Regions from separate parts of the Streptomyces sp. NPDC057302 genome, predicted to be linked through region 3. Evidence: riboswitches for the same ligand, from Rfam matches in the RefSeq annotation. Region 3 holds a riboswitch; each other region holds the start of a gene.
The links. A riboswitch is a leader RNA that binds a small molecule or an ion and turns the genes downstream of it on or off. The one in region 3 is predicted to bind cobalamin.

Region 1 (6,898 bases), on a different contig from region 3:
TTCTCGATGCCGTACTCGGTCAAGTAGCCGTATCCGCCGTGGAGTTGCAGGGCGCGGTCGGCGACGGAGTAGCCGGTGTCGGTGGCGAAGCGTTTGGCCATCGCGCACAGCTGCGGCGCTTGTGGGTCCGCGCGGTCCAGGGCCTGGGCCGCTTGGTGGACCAGGGCGCGGGCCGCGGCGAGTTCGGTCGCCATGTCGGCGAGGCGGAACTGCAGGGCCTGCGCGTCGAGGAGCCTGGCGCCGAACGCCTCACGGTCGGCGAGGTGCGTCAGACTCTTGTTGAGGGCGCTGCGGGCGCCGCCCAGGGAGCAGGCGGCGATGCCGAGGCGACCGCCGTTCAGGCCGCTCATGGCGATGCGGAAGCCGTCGCCCACGCCGCCGAGCAGCCGGTCGGCGGGGATCCGTACCCCGTCCAGGATCACCTGGCGGGTGGGCTGGGCGTTCCAGCCCATCTTCTTCTCGTCGGGGCCGAACGAGAGCCCGGGGTCGTCCCGGTCGACGACGAACGCGGAGATGCCCCCGGGGCCTTCCTCACCGGTGCGCGCCATGACGACGTACACCTGCGCGGCTCCCGCGCCGGAGATGAACTGCTTGACGCCGCTGAGGACGTAGCCGCCGCCGTCGCGGACCGCCCGGGTGCGCAGGGACCCGGCGTCCGATCCGGCGCCCGGTTCGGTGAGGCAGTAGCTGCCGAGATCGTCCATGGAGCACAGGCGGGGCAGCCAGCGTGCCCGTTGCCCCGGGTCTCCGTAGGCGTCGATCATCCAGGCGACCATGTTGTGGATGGAGAGGTAGCCGGCGATGGAGGGGCAGCCGGAGGCGAGGGCCTCGAAGACGAGGACCCCGTCGGCCCGGGTGAGACCGCTGCCTCCCGCGTCCTCCCGTACGTAGACGCCGCCGAGCCCGAGCCCGGCCGCCTTGCGCAGTACGTCCAGGGGGAAGTGCTTGTCCTGGTCCCACTGCACGGCGCGGGGGGCCAGGTGGTCCTCCGCGAAGTCGAGCGTGGTCTCGACGAGGGCCTGTTGGTCCTGGGTGAGCGAGGTGGTGGTCATGGCGCTCATCCCATGGTGGGCAGGGTGAAGCTCGCGCCTTCCCTGGCCCCCGAGGGCCAGCGCGAGGTGACGGTCTTGGTGCGGGTGTAGAAGCGGATGGCGTCCGGGCCGTGCTGGTTCAGGTCGCCGAAGCCGGATCGCTTCCAGCCGCCGAAGGTGTGGTAGGCCACGGGGACCGGGATGGGGACGTTGACGCCGACCATTCCGGTGTTGACCCTGCGGGTGAAGTCGCGGGCGGTGTCGCCGTCCCTGGTGAAGATCGCGACCCCGTTTCCGTACGGGTGCTCGCTGGGCAGGCGCAGGGCTTCCTCGTAGTCGGCGGCTCGTACGACGCACAGGACGGGGCCGAAGATCTCCTCGCGGTAGACCCGCATCCGCGGGCTGACCCGGTCGAAGAGCGACGCTCCGGCGAAGAACCCGTTCTCGTGGCCGGCCAGGGTGAACTGCCGTCCGTCGACGACGAGTTCCGCGCCTTCGTTGACGCCGATGTCGACGTAGCGCCGGACGCGGTCGAGGGCGTCCCTGCTCACCAAGGGGCCGAAGTCGGCGTCCGGGTCGTCGCTGCGGCCGATGCGGAGCGTGCCGATGCGTTCCTTGAGCGCGGCGACCAGCCTGTCAGCGGTCTCCTCGCCCACGGGCACGGCCACCGAGATGGCCATGCAGCGCTCGCCCGCCGAGCCGTACCCGGCGCCGATGAGCGCGTCGACGGCCTGGTCGAGGTCGGCGTCCGGCATGACGATCATGTGGTTCTTGGCGCCGCCGAAGCACTGGGCGCGCTTGCCGTGGGCGGCGGCGGTGGCGTAGATGTGCGCGGCGACGGGAGTGGAGCCGACGAAGCCGAGCGCGCCGACACGGGGGTCCTCCAGGAGGGTGTCGACCGCCTCCTTGCCGCCGTTGACGACGTTCAGGACGCCGGGCGGCAGGCCTGCCTCCAGGAAGAGTTCGGCGAGGCGCAGGGGTACGGACGGGTCGCGCTCGGAGGGCTTGAGGATGAACGCGTTGCCGCAGGCCAGGGCGGGCGCGGCCTTCCACAGCGGGATCATCGCGGGGAAGTTGAACGGGGTGATCCCGGCGACCACGCCGATCGGGGCACGCAGCGAGTGCACGTCGATCCCGGTGCCCGCGTTGTCGGTGAACTCGCCCTTGAGCAGATGCGGGGCCCCGGCGGCGAACTCGACGACCTCCAGGCCGCGTTGGAGGTCGCCGTGCGCGTCGGCCACGGTCTTGCCGTGCTCGGCGGAGAGCAGCCGCGCCAGGGAGTCGCGTTCGGCCTCGACGAGCTGGAGGAAGCGGAGCAGGACGCGGGCGCGCCGCTGCGGGTTCCAACTGCCCCACTCCTGCTGCGCCGTGACCGCGTCGGCGATCGCCGCCTCGGTGTCGGCGCGGCCCGCGAGCGGTACGCGGGCCTGGACGGTGCCGGTGTTGGGGTCGTACACGTCGCCGAAGAGGCCCGACGTGCCGGCGGTGTGCTTGCCGCCGATGAAGTGGGTGAGTTCACGGACCATGGGTGCCTGCTCTCGTCAGGTGAGATCCGGGGACGGCACGGCGAGCCGCCTGCGGGGCGCACGGGTGTGTGCGCTGCCGGTGCGAGCCGTGGGACAGCGGACGTCGGGGCCGTCAGGCGTACGGGGAGACCGCCGGGGGCCGCGAAGTCCTATGAGCGCGTGGTGAGTTGTGTGCGCTCCGCCGGATCACCAGGGTCGTGGGTACGGACCGGTGCCATGCGTGTCTGCTCCATCCTCGTGGACAACACGGAACATTCCGCGGCCGGTATCCTGACTCCCGGATCTGCGCGCGCCGCCCGCCTTCCCGGCAGACCTCGCCAGTGGCGTGTGGATGACGGCACACTCCCCGGTCACAGTGGCGGGACCGTGCCGGATTCACACCGGCTTCCCTGCACCGCGGACCTTGTGCCACGAACATATAGTTGGACGTCCTAGTAAGTCCACCCCTCCACGCCGTGGACGCCCGGTCCGGCCCGCCACCGTCAGCCGGTGCCCGGCTGCTCCCCGGCCACGGGATAGGGCACGAAGGTGCTGCTGTTCTCGTCGATCGCCAGGCGCCGGTCCAGCGGGGGCACCGCACGCTGGGGGCAGTCGGTGCGTTCGCAGAGGCGACAGCCCATGCCGATGGGTACGGCGGACGAGGCGCTGGCGAGGTCGAGCCCGTCGGAGTAGACGAGCCGTGCGGCGTGCCGGATCTCGCAGCCGAGGCCGATGGCGAACGTCTTGCCGGGCTCGCCCCAGCCGCCGCGGTGCCGGGTGACCGCGCGGGCGGTCCACAGGAAGCGCTGGCCGTCCGGCATGGAGGCGACCTGGACGTGGATGCGGCCGGGCGCGGGGAACGCCTCGTACACGTTCCACAGCGGGCAGGTGCCGCCCGCGCGGGAGAAGTGGAACGCGGTGGCGGACTGCCGCTTGGACATGTTGCCCGCCCGGTCGACCCGGACGAAGGAGAAGGGCACACCGCGCAGCCGGGAGCGCTGCAAGGTGCTGAGACGGTGGCAGATCGTCTCGTAGCCGAGGCCGAAGTGGTCGGTGAGGCGCTCGATGTCGTAGCGGAACTCCTCGGCGGCGGCGTGGAAGCGGCGGTAGGGCAGGATCAGCGCCGCCGCGAAGTAGTTGGCGATGCCGATGCGGGCCAGCGGCCAGGCCGCGGTCTCCTGGCCGAAGTCCTCCGACGCGAGCGCGGAGACCTCGTCCGCGTATTCGAGCAGGGCGAGCTGGGTGGCCATCCGGAAGGCCTGCTGGCCGGGGCGCAGCCGGCTGGAGAGGTGCAGGACCCGGGCCGTCGGGTCGTAGTGGTGCAGGAGTTGACCGGCGTCCGCGGCCAGGCGCACCCCGTGGCGCTCGGCGAGGCGCTCGGCCAAGGCGCGGACGACCTCGCCGGGGCGCACCCCGATCTCGGCGGCGAACTGTTCGGCGGCCAGGTCGATGTCGTGCAGGTAGTTCTGGCGCCGGTAGAAGAACTCACGGATCTCCTCGTGCGCGGAACGGGGTTGCGCCGCCGCTCCCGGCCCCCGCCCCTCGGCCGCCTCGGAGAGCTGTTCGGTGAGGTGCTGGTTCCGTCGCCCCAGGTCCACCAGGACCGTCGCCACGGCGGGCATGCGCGACGCCAGGTCCGAGAGGTCGGAGGCGGACACCCGTCCCGCGGAGACCTCGCCGGTGAGGGCGTCCCGCAGGTCGGCCACCAGGCGGCTGGTGTCGCGCGCGGAGAAGAAGCCCGGGTCGACGCCGAACGCCTCGGTGAGCCGCAGCAGTACGGGCACGGTCAGCGGCCGGGAGTCGTGCTCCATCTGGTTGAGGTAGCTCGGCGAGATGGCCAGGGTGCGGGCCAGGTCGGCCTGGCTCATGCGGCGCTCCTCGCGCAGCCTGCGCAGCCGTGCTCCCGCGTACGTCTTGCTCACCCGTGGCTCCTGTCCGGTCACGATCACCCTCGTCGGCACTGCTCGCGATGGTAGCCACGCGAACGCGGATCGCGGCATTAACAGACTTGGCAATACGGCGGGAAAAGATGCGCAGAAGTTGGCACCTTTCCCTTCTTGTTGGCACTGAGTGCCGGTGCCAGAGTCGTACCGCGGCCCGCCGGACTCCGTCGGGCGGATCGGGAACGGGGTACGACTCAATGCCCTGACGTCGGCGATCCCGACCCCTCCGCCCGGCTCGGCAGCATTGCTCGGATTGCCCACCAGGGACCCGGCGGGTCGCACCTTCCTTCCACCCCGGCACTCAGTGCCAGGCATTCGCACAGTTCACGAGCTCCGTCAGTTCACGAGTTCACGAGTTCACGAGTTTCCAGGAGACGGTCATGGCACAGGCAGGGACGACGGCGGCAACGGCCCAGGAGCTGGCTCGGCGATGGGCGAGCGACGAGCGGTGGAAGGGGATCGAGCGCACCTACACCGCCGATGACGTCGTGAGGCTCTCCGGCAGCGTCCGCGAGGAGCACACCCTCGCCCGGCGCGGCGCCGAGCGGCTCTGGCGCCAACTGCACGAGCAGGACTACATCCACGCGCTCGGCGCCCTGACCGGCGGCCAGGCCGTCCAGCAGGTCAAGGCCGGCCTTCAGGCGATCTACCTGTCCGGCTGGCAGGTGGCCGCCGACGCCAACCAGGCCGGCCACACCTACCCCGACCAGTCGCTCTACCCGGTCAACTCGGTGCCGCAGGTGGTCCGTCGGATCAACAACGCGCTGCTGCGCGCCGACCAGATCGCCACCGCCGAGGGCGGCGAGGACACCACCGACTGGCTCGCGCCGATCGTCGCCGACGCCGAGGCGGGCTTCGGCGGCCCGCTCAACGCCTTCGAGCTGACCAAGGCGATGATCGCCGCGGGCGCCGCGGGCATCCACTACGAGGACCAGCTGGCCTCGGAGAAGAAGTGCGGTCACCTGGGCGGCAAGGTGCTCGTGCCCACCGGCCAGCACATCCGCACCCTCAACGCGGCCCGCCTGGCCGCCGACATCGCCGACGTGCCGACGCTGATCGTGGCGCGCACGGACGCGCTCGCCGCGAACCTGCTGACCAGCGACGTCGACGAGCGCGACGCCCGGTTCGTCACCGGCGAGCGCACCGCCGAGGGCTTCTACCGGGTGGAGAACGGCATGGCGCCCGTCATCGCGCGCGGCCTCGCCTACGCCCCGTACGCGGACCTCATCTGGGTCGAGACCGGCACCCCGGACCTCGCGCAGGCCCGCGAGTTCGCCGAGGCGATCCACGCCGAGCACCCCGACCAGATGCTCGCCTACAACTGCTCCCCGTCCTTCAACTGGCGCGCCGCCCTGGACGACGACCAGATCGCCAAGTTCCAGCGCGAGCTCGGCGCCATGGGCTACCGCTTCCAGTTCATCACCCTGGCGGGCTTCCACTCCCTCAACCACGGCATGTTCGACCTGGCCCGCGGCTACGCCGAGCACGGCATGACCGCCTATGTGGACCTCCAGGAGCGCGAGTTCGCCGCGCAGGCGCAGGGCTTCACCGCCGTCAAGCACCAGCGGGAGGTCGGCACCGGCTACTTCGACCAGGTGTCCACCGCGGTCAACCCCGCCTCCTCCACGACTGCGCTGTCCGGTTCCACCGAGGAAGAGCAGTTCCACTAGACGCTTCGCCGGATCGTCGCGTTGTCGTCCGCGGGGCGGTGGGGGTTGAGCGCGCAGTTCCCGCGCCCCTTACGGGGGCGCCCCCACCGTCCCCGATCCGCCCCCCTGCTGAGGAGACCCGCATGCCCCTCTCCGCCCCGACCCGCCGTGCCCAGGTCCTCGGACCGCCGACCGACCGGCAGGACGAGATCCTCACCCCCGAGGCCCTGGAGTTCGTCGGCCGCCTCGTCGACGCCTTCGCCGACCGCCGCCTGGAGGTCCTCAAGGAGCGCACGCGGGTGGGGGCCCGGCTCGCTTCGGGATCCCCGCTCGACTTCTCCGTCGCCACCTCCCGCGTACGGGCGGACGACTCCTGGCGGGTGGCTCCCCCGGCGCCCGGACTGACCGACCGCCGGGTGGAGATCACGGGACCGCCGGAGCGCGGGATGGCGGTCAACGCACTCAACTCCGGTGCGCAGGTGTGGATGGCGGACTTCGAGGACGCCACGTCGCCCACCTGGGGCAACATCATCGGCGGTCAGCTGAACCTGCTCGACGCCATCGAGCGCAGGATCGACTTCACCACCCCGGAGGGCAAGCGGTACCGGCTCGGCGAGCAGGTCGCGACCATCGTCGTCCGGCCGCGCGGCTGGCACCTGACCGAGGACCACCTGGAGATCGGCGGCAGGCCCGCGCCCGCCTCCCTCGTGGACTTCGGGCTCTACTTCTTCCACTGCGCCCAGCGGCAGATCGACGCCGGGCACGGACCG
Region 2 (6,898 bases), on a different contig from region 3:
GTGGGGCAGCGAGATCACCGACGTACGCGGCGGTGTCTCGGAGCCCACGACCGGTGACGTGGCCGCGGTGGGCCGCCCGTTCGCCGTCGAACTCCCGGACGCGCACGAGCCGATGGGCGCCGCAAAGCCGCAGCGCGTGGACGTCCCCTCGCTGAAGGTGCGGGCGCCCGTGATCACCCGCGGCCTCGACCAGGAAGGCGCCATCGACCCGCCGTCGTTCGAGGAGGCGGGCTCCGTCGGCTGGTACGGCGGCGGGACGCGCCCGGGAGCGGCGGGCACGTCCCTGTTCGTGGGCCACGTCGACACCGAGACGCGCCCCGCGGTCTTCTACGACCTCAGCGCCCTGCGGCCCGGCGAGAAGATCCACGTCACCCGGGACGACGGCTCGGTCGCGGAGTTCACCGTCGACGACGTCCAGGTCCTCAGCCGGGACCGCTTCGACGCGAAGAAGGCGTACGGCCCCCATGAGGAGGGCCGCGCCGAACTCCGCCTGATCACCTGCGGCGGCACGTTCGACCGGGCGAGCAAGACGTACTCGGCGAACGTCGTGGTCTCCGCCTACCTCACCGGGGTGGGGCCGTAGGGGTGACGCCGGGGCGCGAGGGCACTCCCGCCGCGCTCGCGCCCACGGTGGCACCCCTTGCGGCCCCTTCCCGGACGGCCCGCAGGCCCAGGCCTCCGAAGACCGCAGCGAACACGGCCCACAGCAGGACGTGCGAGGCGACGGACACGACGCGGAACTCCCACAGGAGCGTCGCGTCGACCGGGACCGGGTCGGGGTTGTCCGGGAGCAGGAAGAGCGCGGCCAGGACGGCGACCGTCGTGAGGGCCGCCGCGATCTGCCGCACCGGAACGGATCTGGCCGACAGGCGTACGTACACCTGCCGCACCAGGAACATGCCGAGTACGCCGATCGCGATGGCCGCCAGCCACATCGCCTGCCGGTCGCCGACCGTGGCCGGGTCGCCGACGCCCGGCGGGTTCGCCGGGTAGCGCAGACCGGGCAGCAGGGAGACGGCGAGGAACGCGGCTCCCGCGAAGGCCAGGGCGCGCGGCCACGGGTTCGCGTACGGGTCGCGGCGGTGCACCAGGGCGTACGCCACCGCGAACAGGACGCCGATGGCCAGAGCGGCGACGACCGCGGAGACCACCAGGCCCGCGTGCTGGGTGGAGCGCGTGAACAGCTCCTCGTGGTGCTCCGCGGCACCCCCCGGCGCGTGCTTCTTCTCCTCCGCGCGGATCGCCCGGTCCATCAGCGGCTCGGCGAGCAGCAGGGAGAAGAGACCGGCCGCGAGGCCCGCCGCTCCTCCCGCCACCACACCACGGCCGAGCAGGGGCAGGACGGGTGAGGACGAGGGGGATGGCACGGCGCCGCGTCCGTCCCCGGTCAGTGGCACGGGGCACCGAGGAGGTGCCTGCCGTCGTGGGCGAACTCGTGCAGATAACTGCCGGTCGCCGAGATCAGCGAGCCGTTGTCGATGAAGACCGCGTAGAGCGCGAGGAACGCGATGATGACCGCGGCCGACGCGATGAGCCAGTCACGGGCCGATGCCGTGGCGGCCTGGGCCGCCGCGCCGTCGGTGTGCGGTGCCGCGGTGTCTGATGCCGCGGTGTGCGGTGACATGTCGTAGAGCCTCCTTCTGGGGTTCCACGCCCCGAAGCAGGAGTACGACGGCCCAGTTCCTGGCTTCCGCACGCCGGGCGGCGTCCGGTCACAGTGGCGGGACCGCCCCGGAATCGCACCGGGTTCCTGTCAACCGTCGCCTCTATGTATGTACTTGTTGTCCCGGAGAGTCCCAGTTGGTCATGGACACTGTCAACGGTTCAGGGACAACCCGGCCCGGTCGGCGGCCCGCTCCCCCCGGAGCCGTCGACCGGGCTGGTCCTCGACCGCGCGCGCACGAGCTGCGGGAGTAACCCGGCGTCGGCGCGGGAGGTTCGGTGGCCAACCCCGCAGTGAAGCGGGGTGGACGGTCAGGCCGGGGGCTTGGGCCTTTGGGTCGACTCTAGAACGGATGAGCGCTGGAGCCTAGGGGTGGATTGACGCCAAGTCGTGATCCGCTTTCTCTCCGTGATCGTCGCTGGTGGTGGTCTGCGGATGACCTTCATTGAGATCCGGACCAACCGCCGCGCAGCGCCGTGTCGTCGAGCGAACCCTTGATCACGTCGATGGCGACCACGTCCATGACCAGGCGTTCTCTGCGTGCGTACCGCCGCAGCGTCTCAAAGGCCTCATCCATGTCCGTGTGCCAGCGCTCGGCGAGTATGCCTTTGGCCTGTTCGATGCGTATGCGGCTGGTCAGAGCGCCCTGGAGCTGTGTGGCGAGGACCCGGGAATCCGTATAGGCGCGGTGATTGTGCAGGCCCACGGCGGTGGCGTCGGCGATCACCTGGGCCAGACCCAACTCTCCTTCGCTGTACAGGCACTGGGAGGTGTCGGGCACGAAGATGTTGAGCGCGCCCAGCAGGGTCGCGCGCTGGCGCAGCGGAACCGCGTAGGTCAGCCCGATGCCACGGCGCCGGGCCAGCGCGGTGAACTCCGGCCAGCGCGCGGCGGGTTCGGCCGCCGCGAGCCGCATCGGCGGCACGGGCTTTCCCGAGCCGAGGCTCTCCACGCAGGGCCCGCCGTCGTGTTGGGCGCCGAGCAGGTCGAGTGCGAGCTTCTGCGGATGGCCGCCGACGGCCACCGAGTGCTTGCCGACGGCGTCGAAGATCACCCCGGCGGCGGTGGCGTCGAGCAGCTCTACGCAGTGGCCCGCGACCCGGCTCAGATAGCGCTCCGGATCGAAGTCGTCGTCCAGGGTGTCCGTGGTCTCCACCAGGACTTCGGCCAGCCGTAGTTCAGAGGTGTGATCCCGCATGATCTCCTCCCCGTGAGCGCCACCCCGCGCCCTGCGCCTACCCCCGGGCGCGCGGCTGTAACAGGTCTCCAACAGGTCTTCGTAGCCGACGGGCGGACCTCGTGGGCAGTGAGCGCGTATGTCAGGATTGAGAATCGGACAGTGCACCCAAGGGGGAGTGGATGTACCACAAAGGCACCGGCCGCGGTCATCGGATCGCGGCCCGGGGGGTGAAGGCTGCGGCGTCGTTCGCGGGGGCGGCGCTGCTGCTGTCGGGGTGCTCCTCCGATGACGGTTCGGGCAACGAGGAGTCGTCGGGGCAGCCCGTCAAACAGCAGCCCAAGGGCACCGATCCGTACTGGGTCAACCCGGACGGGAACGCGGCCAAGCAGGTCGCCACGTACGAGAAGGACGGGAAGAAGGACGACGCCGAGCTGATCCGCAAGATCGCCGAACAGCCCGTCGCGGAGTGGATCATCCCGGAGAACGCGGAGGACCAGGCGCGCGGCTTCACCGAGGCCGCCGAGAAGGCCGACCGGGACGCCCTGTTGGTCCTCTACAACATCCCGCACCGCGACTGCGGCCAGTACTCGGGCGGCGGCGCGGCCGACGGCAACGCCTACCGCACCTTCATCGACCAGGTGGCGAAGGGCATCGGTGACCGCAACACGACGGTCATCCTGGAGCCGGACGCGGTGCTCCACATGGTCGACAACTGCACGCCGGAGGAGTTCCACGAAGAGCGGTACGACCTTCTCAAGGGCGCCATCGGGAAGCTCAAGTCCCTGAAGAACACCAAGGTGTACCTGGACGCGGGCAACGCGGGCTGGAAGAACCCCGACTCGCTCTGGGAGCCCCTGAAGTGGTCGGGCGTCGAGCAGGCCGACGGCTTCTCGGTCAACGTCTCCAACTTCCAGACGACCGAGGCCAGCACGGAGTTCGGCAAGAAGCTGTCGGCGAAGATCGGCAACAAGCCGTTCGTCATCGACACCGCGCGCAACGGCAACGGGCCGTACACCAAGGGCAAGGACACCTGGTGCAACCCGCCCGGCCGTGCGCTCGGCGAGGCGCCGACCACGAAGACCTCCGACCCGCTGATCGACGCGTATCTGTGGGTCAAGCGGCCCGGTGAGTCCGACGGCACCTGTCGCGGTGGGCCCAAGGCGGGCCAGTGGTGGCCGGAGTACGCCGCGGGCCTGGCGAAGGCGTCCCAGTAGGGGCGCGGGGAACTGCGCGCTAGGCGCGCGAAAAGCCGCAGTCGCGTCTGCCGAGATCCTGGCAGATGCGACTGCGGCTTTTTCGTGGTTGCTCGCGCAGCTCCCCGCGCCCCTTACGGGGCTACGGCACGTGGACCCACTGGGCCTTGCTCGGGGTGCCCTGGTCGTCCGTCACGAAGAGCATGTACCAGCCGGACTCGACCAGGCTCCGCTCCTTGGGGATCGTCACCGTGACGCCGTCCGCCGACTTCTTCAGGTCCAGCGCGACGGACGTCTGGTCGATGTCCGTGACGTGCGTCGAGGCGCTCGGCCTGATCAGGCGGGCCGTCTTGATGGACGAGGCGTGCTGGGTGCGGTACGTACCGGACCCGCCCCGCTTGATCTCCTTGGGGCCGCCCGTCAGCGTGGGCTGCGAGCCCTGGTAGAGATACGGCGGCGTGTAGATCTCGATGCGCTGCTCGAACTCGCCGGGCTTGGTGTTGGCCTTGTCCGAGTAGAGCGAGTCCGAGCCGAAGAACATCACGCGGCCGTCGGGCAGCAGGATCGAGCCCGAGTGGTAGTTGCGGCCGACCTCCGGGTCCGCCACCCGCCGCATGTTGCCCGTCTTGGCGTCGTAGATCCGCGCCTGCTTGATGTTCGAGTCACCGCGACCGCGGTAGTCCTCGGAGCCGCCGGAGATCAGCACCGTGTCGTCCGGCAGGGTCGAGGCCTGCGGGTAGCGGGTGCCCTTCTCCAGCTCGGGTCCGTCCGTGAACTTCGGGTTGTCGTCCTGGAGGTCGACGATGCGGGTCTTCTTGCTGGACTTCTTGGACTCGCCGACACCGCCACCGCCGACGACCATGTACTTCTGGTCCTGCGCGGGCGGCAGCTCGACCGTGTTGGAGGTCTCCAGGAGCTTCGGGTCGCTCATCCCCGGAATCCCCTTCCAGCTGCCCTTCGTCTCCAGGTCCCAGGTGCCGGGCTTGCGGCCCACGTCGTCGGGGCCGTAGCCCGCGTTCGAACCCGAGTAGAAGAGCCTGCCGCTCTCCAGCTGGAAGACGGCCGGGTAGGTCGGGAACTGGCGGACCTGCTTGGTGTAGGTCCACTTCTTGGTCTTGGGGTCGTACAGCTCGTTCTTGCCCGGGACCAGCTGGCCGATCTCGTCGAGGCCGGAGAGGCTGAGCACCTTGCCGTCCGAGAGCGTGGTCAGCGTGGGGTACCAGCGGGCCTCGTTCATCGGGTCGACCTTGATGTACTTCTCGGCGACCGGGTCGAACTCGAAGGCGTCCTTGATCCCCTGGAAGTCCTTCTTGTCCAGGGCGAGCTTCTGCGCGATGCCGTACGTGTTGCGGGTCGCGGCGCCCTTGAGGCCCTGCACGCGGTAGTTGTCCTGCGTGCCGGTCTCGTGCTTCGTGCCGCTTCGCTGCGCCTCCACGTACACCCGGCCCAGGCCCGGTTCGTTGCGGACGAACGCGCCGGTCGTCTTGTCGAAGACCTTCTTGGCGCGCTCGACGACGACCGGGTCCTTGGAGACGAACGTCTTGCCGTTCTTCTTGCCGGTGAACTTCGTGCCCGACGGCAGCGTGATCGGGCTGTCCGGGTCTTCGTTGTGCACCACCATCAGGCCGCCGGCCTTGGTGGTGTCGCCCTTGAGCTTCTCGTAGCGCTGGGTGCCGCCGGCTATCAGCAGGTTGCCGTTGGCGAGCTGGGTGTGGCCGGTGCAGAAGAGGTCGACGGGCGTCTTGATCTTCTTGATCGTGTTCTTGACCGGGTCCCACAGGCGGGTGTCGAACTTCTTGGCGTCGAAGTTCTTCTGGTTGTTGCCCGAGCCCGCGACCAGGAGGATCTTGCCGGTGTGCAGGAGCGCCGCGTGGATCGTGTTCTGGCGGTACTCCTCGGGGAAGTTCACGACCTGCCAGTGGCCGTTGTCGGCCTTGTACTCCGGCTTGTTGATCTTGTAGTCGTGGTACTTCTCCGAACCCACGCGCCACAGCCACGGGCCGTTCATCCCGGCCAGCGCTATGACCACCGCCGCGCCTATCGCGATGCGGCGGGCGCGGCGGCGGCTGGAGCGGTCCTTCATTTCTTACGTCCCCCAAGGGCGATCTGCATGGTCTGGTCGTTCGCCGCCCAGCTGGGCTTCTGCTGCGGCGCGTGCGGGGCCTGCGGGCCCTCGTGTGTCTGCGGCAGTTGTGCCGTGGCGTCGCCGTCACGCTGCTGCGGCACCACCGGGCCCCCGCCGGACGGCGGCCCCGAAGGCCCTCCGCCGTGCCGCGCCTTGCTCTTCTTCTTGTCCTGCCGCATGCCCCAGCGCCACGCGAAGATCGGCGCGGCCGTGATCAGGAGGGCGAACGTGGCCCAGGTGATCATCGCCGGGTGTACGTGGTCGAACATGAACGCGGCGACCATCGAACCGCAGAAGACGAGGATGAAGAACAGGTGGATCCGGAACGTGCCGAACAAGGTGTCCGGGCTCGCCGAATCGCCCTTGGGGGTCACCACGAACTTGCTCTTGCGGCGCAGCACGGCGTCCAGCAGGGAGCGTGCGTACACCGGTGCGGAGAGGGCCGACATCACCATGCCCGCGATACCGCCGGAGCCCTCGGGCTCGTGCGGCGAGACGTTGTGGCGGCGGTTCCAGATGTAGAGGCCGATCTGGAGCGCCGACGCGTTGCCGTACAGCATCAGCCAGATCGTCGGGTCGATGTTCACGCCCGACGCGCCCATGCCCAGGAACAGCGCGCAGGAGAGCGCGGCCAGGATCCAGTTCATGGCGGACATCGGGTAGAAGATGACCATCATCGTGTAGTTGAAGAGCCGGCCGGGCGGCAGCGAGAACGGCGCCTTCCAGAACTGCTTCAG
Region 3 (6,898 bases):
GCGACCGCGTCAGGGCGCTCAGCATGCTCCTGGCGATGTTCGGCCTCGCCGTGATGGTCGCGGCGGTCCCCGGCGTCCACGAGGACGAGCACGTCACGGCGTTCGTGATCGCCTACGTCTTCCTGCGCTGGCTCGCGGGCCGCGTCTGGCGGCGCGGCCAGGTCGTCGTGGACTGGCCGCTCGCGCAGTTCGGGGCGGGCGCCCTGCCGTGGCTGATCTCGCTCTGGGTGCCGGAGCCCGGCCGCTACTGGCTGTGGGCGGCGGGCATCGCCCTGGACCTGGGGATCATGCTCGGGGTCGACAGCGACCGCATGCTGCGCGGGGCACGCGACAAGCTGGACCAGGCCATCGCGCACCGGGGCGGCCGGCCCCAGGACAAGCGGCGCCACCCGGAGAGCGAGCCACCGGTGATCGCGGCGGCCCCCTCCGAGTCGGGACATCTGGCCGAACGCCTGGGCCTGTTCGTCATCATCGTGCTCGGCGAAGGCGTCATCCAGATCACCACCGCGGCCTCCGACACCCACTGGGACGGGGCGCTCGCCGTCACGGCGACCGGCTCCTTCGCCCTGCTCATCGGCGTATGGACGCTCTCGCTCCTGTACGGCTTCGCGGGCGTGCCGCACCTGAGCCCCGACAAGCTGTCCGTCCGGTCCGCGATGCTCCTGCACTGTGTGACGACGGCCGCGATCGCCGCCCTCGCCGCGGGCCTGGGAGCCGCGGCCGAGCACGTCCACGGGCCCGCCCCCGACGGCGTACGCAGACTGCTCTGCTTGAGCGTCGCCGCGTACTTCGGCATCAGCCTGCTCACCGGTCTCGTCACCCGCGCGGAGCGCCCGTGGCTGCTCGGCTGGGGCCTGCCCTGCGTGCTCGCGCCCCTGGCCCTGGGTCTCTTCGGCGCCGGGATCGGCGTCGGCTGGCTCGTCTGGGTGCTCGCGGCGACGGTGTTCTGGCAGGTGCTCTACGCGCCGGGCCCGCCCGGCACGACGCTTGCGCCGGGCGGGCGCGGCGCCCGGCGCAAGCGGTTCAGACGCAGCTGGGACGACTAGCGGATCTCGTCCGGGACCACCGTCAGCCAGCGCTTGTCCGCGGTGACCTGCTGACCGAGCTCACGCTGGCGGTCGGCGTTCTTCTTCTTCATCCCGTCGAGCTGCTTCATGTACGAGTCCTTGCGGTTGACCCAGACCCGCGCACCGCCGTGCTTCACGTCGGCGGAGTGGAACAGCATCGGGCCGTCGCTCGCCGGGGTGTCGCCCGCCACCAGGACCGGCTTCTTCCACTCGTCGATGTACGTGTTGATGGCCGCAGGCTTGCCCTGGAACCACGTCATCGGCGCCCACAGGTTCGGCGTCAGCTCACGCCCCGCGAGCTTCTTCTGGTCGAAGCGGCCCTCCGCGATCTCCTTGCGGGAGCTGGTCACCTCGCCCGTCTTGCGGTCCTTGAGCTGGAGGCCCACGCCGATGACGTTCTCGGGCTTCACGTTGTAGCCGTACTTGGGGTCGGAGAGGACCATGCGCACCAGGTCCTCGCTGGCCGCGCTGACGACGTACACCTCGATGCCGTGCCCCCGCAGCGACTTGTAGAGCTCCTGCATGCCGGTGAAGAACTCGGGCTTCTTGACCTCGGTCTTCGTCACCTTCCCGGCCTCGTAGTACTCGGCGGGGATGGGCTTGTCGTAGGCCAGGAGCTCGTCGACGTACCCCTTGAGCTCCTTGAGCGTGAATCCGGAGAAGATCTGCGCGGCCCACGGATAGGAGACCTGGTCGTCGATGTCGCAGAGCCGGAGGTAGTAGCTGTAGAGGCTCTCCTTGTGCTTCTTCGTGTCCTTGAAGGGGATGATCTTCAGTGACGGGTCCATCGACTTGCGGGTCAGGACCCCCTTCATCTCCAGGAAGGGCAGGAGGGACTCCTCCAGGTCGTTGCGGTACGTCGTGTTGTCCGCGTCGAAGACGGCGTACGCGCCCTTGCGCTCGTTCTTCGCGATGACCTTGCCCAGCTTCTTCGCGACCGGCTTGGGCCAGTGCTTCAGCTCGGCGGCGGTCTTCGCTGTCTTCGCGGTCGTCGTGGAGGCGTCCGCGGCCGTGGCGTCCGTGCTGGGCCACAGGGCCGTCCCCGCGAGTACGGCCGCGGTGAGCGCGCCCGCCGTGCCGAGTACGGCCAGCTTGCTCTTTGCCTTTACTGCCATGTTCGTGTGCCCCCTGAGAGCGGTCCGCGCCCCGTCCGGAGCGGCGGGTCATCGTATGGGGCCCGGCCGGTAATTCCCATGATCGACATCACCGGACGGAACGGGCATGGGACGCCCGTGCGCGGGTAGGCACGTCAGACGGCCGGCGGGCCCGGGGCCTGCTTCGAAGGGCCGCCCGTCGCATACTGGTAGGCATGGAGACCGTCTCCCGGGAGTTCGTGCGGGCCGCTCCGCGGCTCGACGGCATGGTGGTGTCCGCCGTCGGCTACCGCACGGTGGGCGAGCAGCCGGGACTCCACCGCGGTCTGCCCTCCCCGTACCTGACGCTGATCTTCTCGCTGGACGGCCCCGTCGTCACCGGCGACAGCCCCGAGCACGCGGGCGGCCCCGAGGCGTCCCGCACGGACATCGTCGTCGGCGGCCTGCACCAGTCCCCGGCGTACGTCGTCAGGCCCGAGCACGAGGCGGGCATCCAGCTCGCCGTGCACCCGCTGGCCGCCCGCGCCCTGTTCGGCGTACCGGCTTCGGAGCTGGCGGGCGACCTGGTGACGTGCGGCGCGCAGGTGCTGGGGCGCCGCGCCGCCGACGTACGGGAGCTGCTGTGCGAGCAGGGCGGCTGGGAGGAGCGGTTCGCCTCCCTGTCCGCCTATTTGAGGCAGCGCGTGGCCGCCGACGACGCCGCCGGATCCGTACGCCCCGAGGTCGCCGAGGCCTGGGCCTGGCTGGCCAGGCACCAGGGCGTCGGCACCCTGCGCGGCCTCTCCCGGCACGTCGCGCTCAGCGAGCGCCGCCTCACCACGCTCTTTCGCGCGGAGACGGGCCTGAGCCCCAAGCAGGCGGGGCGCCTCATGCGGTTCCAGCGCGCCCGCAACGCCGTCGCGCGCTCGGTGGCCGCGGGCGCCGCTCCCGACCTGGCGCGCGTCGCCGCCGACTGCGGCTACTACGACCATTCCCACCTGGTGCGGGACTTCCGGCAGTACACCGGAGTGAGCCCCAGCGGCTGGCTGGCCGAAGAGTGCCGGAATATCCAAGCCGGGAGCGGTGCGGGGGGCGAAGAGTAGGACCCATGAACACCACCGAGAACCAGCCGAAGTCCCCGTCCGCCCCCGACTCCGCCTCCGCTTCCGCCTCCGATTCCACGACGCCTTCCTCCGGCGGGCGCGCCCCCGACGTCTGGCCGTCGCTCCAGGCCCACGATGCCCCCGCCTTGATCGACTTCCTGGTCGGCACGGTCGGCTTCCTGCGGACCGCCGTCTACGAGGACGGCGACCGCGTGGCCCACGCCGAGCTCGACTGGCCCGAGGGCGGAGCCGTCATGCTCGGCTCGTACGACGAGAAGTCCCAGGCCTGGTGCCTGAAGCCGGGCACCTTCGGCGCGTACGTCGTGACCGACCACGTGGACGACCTCTACCAGCGGCTCAGCGCCGCCGGGGTCGAGATCATCCGCGAGATCGAGGACCAGCCGTACGGCAGCCGGGAGTTCGCGATCGCCGACCCCGAGGGCAACAAGTGGTCGTTCGGTACGTACCGTGGCGCTCCGAGGCCCGACCGGGCCTCCTGACCTCGCGTGATAGCTTGCGGACGCCAGTCGACCCACACCAGGGCCAGGGAATCCGGTGCGAATCCGGAACTGACGCGCAGCGGTGAGGGGGGACGGGCGGGGCCACGGCCACTGGGCGTCCACGGACGCCTGGGAAGGCGTCCCGTCCGGCTGATCCCCGAGTCCGAAGACCTGCTGGCGCCTTCGCCCGCGCACCGAGCGGCGGAGGTGACGAAGCAGGCCAGGCTCCGCGTATGAGCCGTGAGACTCAAGGGATCGTGTGTCCTCCACAGCCCGTCGTGTTCGTATGTCCGGCGTGTCCGGCTTCCTCGCCACAGCCATGGCCGTCACCCTGAGCGCCTGCGGCTCGTCCGGCGGCCCGTCCGGCTCGTCGGACTCCGCGGCCAAGCAGGCTGACGGCTACCCCCTCACCCTCTCCTCCTGCGGCAAGAAGGCGGAGATCAAGGCGCCCCCGCAGCGGGCCGTCTCCCTCGACCAGGGCTCCACCGAGATCCTGCTCTCCCTCGGCCTCGCGGACCGCATGGCGGGCACCGGCACCTGGACGGACCCCGTGCTCAAGGGCCTGGAGAAGGACAACGCCAAGGTCGACCGGCTCGCCGACAGCTACCCCTCCTTCGAGAAGGTCCTCGCCCAGGAACCGGACTTCGTCACCGCCTCCTTCCTGGCCACGGTCAGCAAGGGCGGCGTCGCCGACCGCGCCAAGTTCGCCGAACTCGGCGTACCCGCCTATGTCTCGCCCTCCGACTGCGCGGGCAAGGACAACAGCGGCGACGGCGACGGCAGCCGCGTCAAGACACTGACCATGGACACGGTGTACGGCGAGGTCCGGGACCTCTCCCGGGCCTTCGGGGTCGAGAAGCGCGGCGAACGCCTGATCGGCGACCTCAAGGGCCGGGTGGCCAAGGCCACCAAGACCGTCAAGGACGCCGACGCCTCGGGCACGAAGCTCCTCTACTGGTTCGCCAACTCCGACGCCCCCTACATCGCCGGCTGCTGCGGGGCGCCGGGCATCATCACCCGCGAGCTGGGCGTGAAGAACGTCTTCGACGACACCCGCGAGGAGTGGCCCCAGATCAACTGGGAGACGGTGGCCGACCGCGACCCCGACGTCCTGGTCATCGGCGACCTCACCCGCAAGTCGCAGACGGCGGAGAGCGCGAAGAAGAAGATCGCGTTCCTGGAGTCCAACCCGGTCACCAAGAACCTGACCGCCGTGAAGAAGAAGCGGTACGTACTGCTGAGCGGCCAGGCCATGAACCCGACGATCCGCACGGTGGACGGCGTGGAGCAAGTCGCCGACGCGCTGCGTGAGTTCGGGCTCACCAAGTGACGCGAGCCCTCCCGGGCGGCATGCGCGGCACCCTGCTCTGGACGGCCGGTCTCGCCGCCCTCGTCCTCTCCGTGGCGGTGGCCGTCACGATCGGCCCCGCCGACATCTCCGTACCGGACGTGTGGTCGGCGCTCGCGGCCCACCTCGGCTGGGGAGAGGCGACGCTGACGCCCATCCGGGACGGCATCGTCTGGAACCTGCGCATGCCGCGCACGCTCCTGGCCGCGGTCTGCGGCGCGGGCCTCGCGGTCTGCGGGACGGTCCTCCAGTCCCTCCTGCGCAACCCGCTCGCCGACCCCTTCGTGCTCGGCGTCTCCTCCGGGGCGTCCACGGGCGCGGTCGCGATCGTCGTCCTGGGGGTCGGCGGGGGAGTGGTGTCGATCTCGGCGGGCGCCTTCGTGGGAGCCCTCTGCTCGTTCGCCCTGGTCCTGCTGCTCAGCCACACCCTGGGCGGGAGCGTCGACCGGGTGATCCTGTCCGGGGTGGCGGCGATGCAGCTCTTCTCCGCGCTCACCTCGTTCGTGATCCTCACGGCGGGGGACGCGGAGACGACGCGCGGTGTCCTGTTCTGGCTGCTCGGCTCGTTGAGCGGGGTGGGCTGGACGGACGTCTGGATGTGCGGGGCGGTGCTCCTCGTGGCCCTCGCGATCTGCCTGGCGCACGCCCGCACCCTGGACGCGTTCGTCTTCGGCCAGGACGCGGCGGCGACACTGGGCGTCCACGTGGCCCGCACCCGGCTGATCCTGCTCTGCGTCACGGCCCTGCTGACGGCGGCCCTGGTCAGCAGCGCGGGCGCCATCGGCTTCGTGGGCCTGGTCCTGCCGCACGCGGCCCGCGCCCTGGTCGGCTCCGGGCACGCGAGGCTGCTCCCGGTGACGGCGCTCGCGGGCGCGGTGTTCCTGGTGTGGGTGGACACGCTGGCCCGCACGGTCCTGGATCCGCAGGAGGTCCCGGTCGGGGTGGTGACGTCCCTGATCGGCGTCCCGGCGTTCGTCCTGGTCCTCTACCGCACACGGAGGACGACGTGACCGCACACGATCTGCGAACCGGACCCGGCCTGCGCGCGGACCGGGTGAGCAGAGAGGCGGGCGGCCGTCTCATCGTCGACGGAGTGACCCTGGCCCCGCCGCCCGGAGCGACGGTCGGCCTGCTCGGCCCGAACGGCTCGGGCAAGTCCACCCTCCTGCGCATCCTCGCGGGCGTCCTGGCCCCGGCTTCAGGAGTGGTCACCCTGGACGGCCGCCCGCTGCGGGACGTCGGCCGCCGCACGGTGGCCCGCCGCGTGGCGGTGGTGGACCAGGGCGCCGCCACGCAGGTCGAGCTGTCGGTGGAGGAGGTCGTACGCCTGGGCCGCATCCCGCACCGCAGAGCGTGGTCGCCCGGCACGCCCCAGGACGACGCGGCGGTGCGCGAGGCCCTGACCCGCACCGGTCTCGCCGACCGTGCGGGTCAGTCCTGGCACACCCTGTCCGGCGGCGAACGCCAACGGGTCCAGATAGCAAGGGCGTTGGCCCAGAGCCCGCAGGAACTCCTCCTGGACGAACCGACCAACCACCTGGACATCCAGCACCAGTTGGACCTGCTCTCCCTGGTGGCGGACCTCCCCCTGACCAGCGTGATCGCCCTGCACGACCTGAACCTGGCGGCCATGTTCTGCGACCACCTGCTGGTCCTGCGCGAGGGTGTGGCGTACGCGTCGGGCACACCGGCCGAGGTGATCACGCAGGAGCTGATCGCGAAGGTGTACGGGGTACGGGCGGTGGTGACGACGACGGACGAGGACGGTCAGGAGCCGCGCCCGTCGATCCGCTTCCTGCGAGGCTGA

Region 1: another riboswitch for cobalamin. It lies ahead of ACFUPX_RS17735 (CoA-acylating methylmalonate-semialdehyde dehydrogenase); the one in region 3 lies ahead of ACFUPX_RS42360 (ABC transporter substrate-binding protein).
Region 2: another riboswitch for cobalamin. It lies ahead of ACFUPX_RS26685 (CbtB-domain containing protein); the one in region 3 lies ahead of ACFUPX_RS42360 (ABC transporter substrate-binding protein).

The regions. Positions count from the first base shown of each region.
Region 1 is NZ_JBHUZJ010000021.1:86,493-93,390, reverse strand. Features, by position in the region: gene ACFUPX_RS17740 (acyl-CoA dehydrogenase family protein) at 1-1,052, opposite strand, end outside; gene ACFUPX_RS17735 (CoA-acylating methylmalonate-semialdehyde dehydrogenase) at 1,058-2,557, opposite strand; cobalamin riboswitch at 2,800-2,985, opposite strand; gene ACFUPX_RS17730 (short-chain fatty acyl-CoA regulator family protein) at 3,040-4,458, opposite strand; gene aceA (isocitrate lyase) at 4,860-6,149, shown strand; gene aceB (malate synthase A) at 6,272-6,898, shown strand, end outside.
Region 2 is NZ_JBHUZJ010000043.1:9,112-16,009, reverse strand. Features, by position in the region: gene ACFUPX_RS26695 (class F sortase) at 1-583, shown strand, start outside; gene ACFUPX_RS26690 (CbtA family protein) at 564-1,367, opposite strand; gene ACFUPX_RS26685 (CbtB-domain containing protein) at 1,388-1,624, opposite strand; cobalamin riboswitch at 1,656-1,777, opposite strand; gene ACFUPX_RS26680 (ANTAR domain-containing protein) at 2,106-2,861, opposite strand; gene ACFUPX_RS26675 (glycoside hydrolase family 6 protein) at 3,023-4,057, shown strand; gene ACFUPX_RS26670 (galactose oxidase-like domain-containing protein) at 4,179-6,119, opposite strand; gene ACFUPX_RS26665 (glycosyltransferase family 2 protein) at 6,116-6,898, opposite strand, start outside.
Region 3 is NZ_JBHUZJ010000130.1:1,580-8,477, reverse strand. Features, by position in the region: gene ACFUPX_RS42380 (low temperature requirement protein A) at 1-1,046, shown strand, start outside; gene ACFUPX_RS42375 (haloacid dehalogenase-like hydrolase) at 1,043-2,182, opposite strand; gene ACFUPX_RS42370 (helix-turn-helix domain-containing protein) at 2,377-3,243, shown strand; gene ACFUPX_RS42365 (VOC family protein) at 3,249-3,743, shown strand; cobalamin riboswitch at 3,751-3,937, shown strand; gene ACFUPX_RS42360 (ABC transporter substrate-binding protein) at 4,030-5,073, shown strand; gene ACFUPX_RS42355 (FecCD family ABC transporter permease) at 5,094-6,101, shown strand; gene ACFUPX_RS42350 (ABC transporter ATP-binding protein) at 6,098-6,898, shown strand.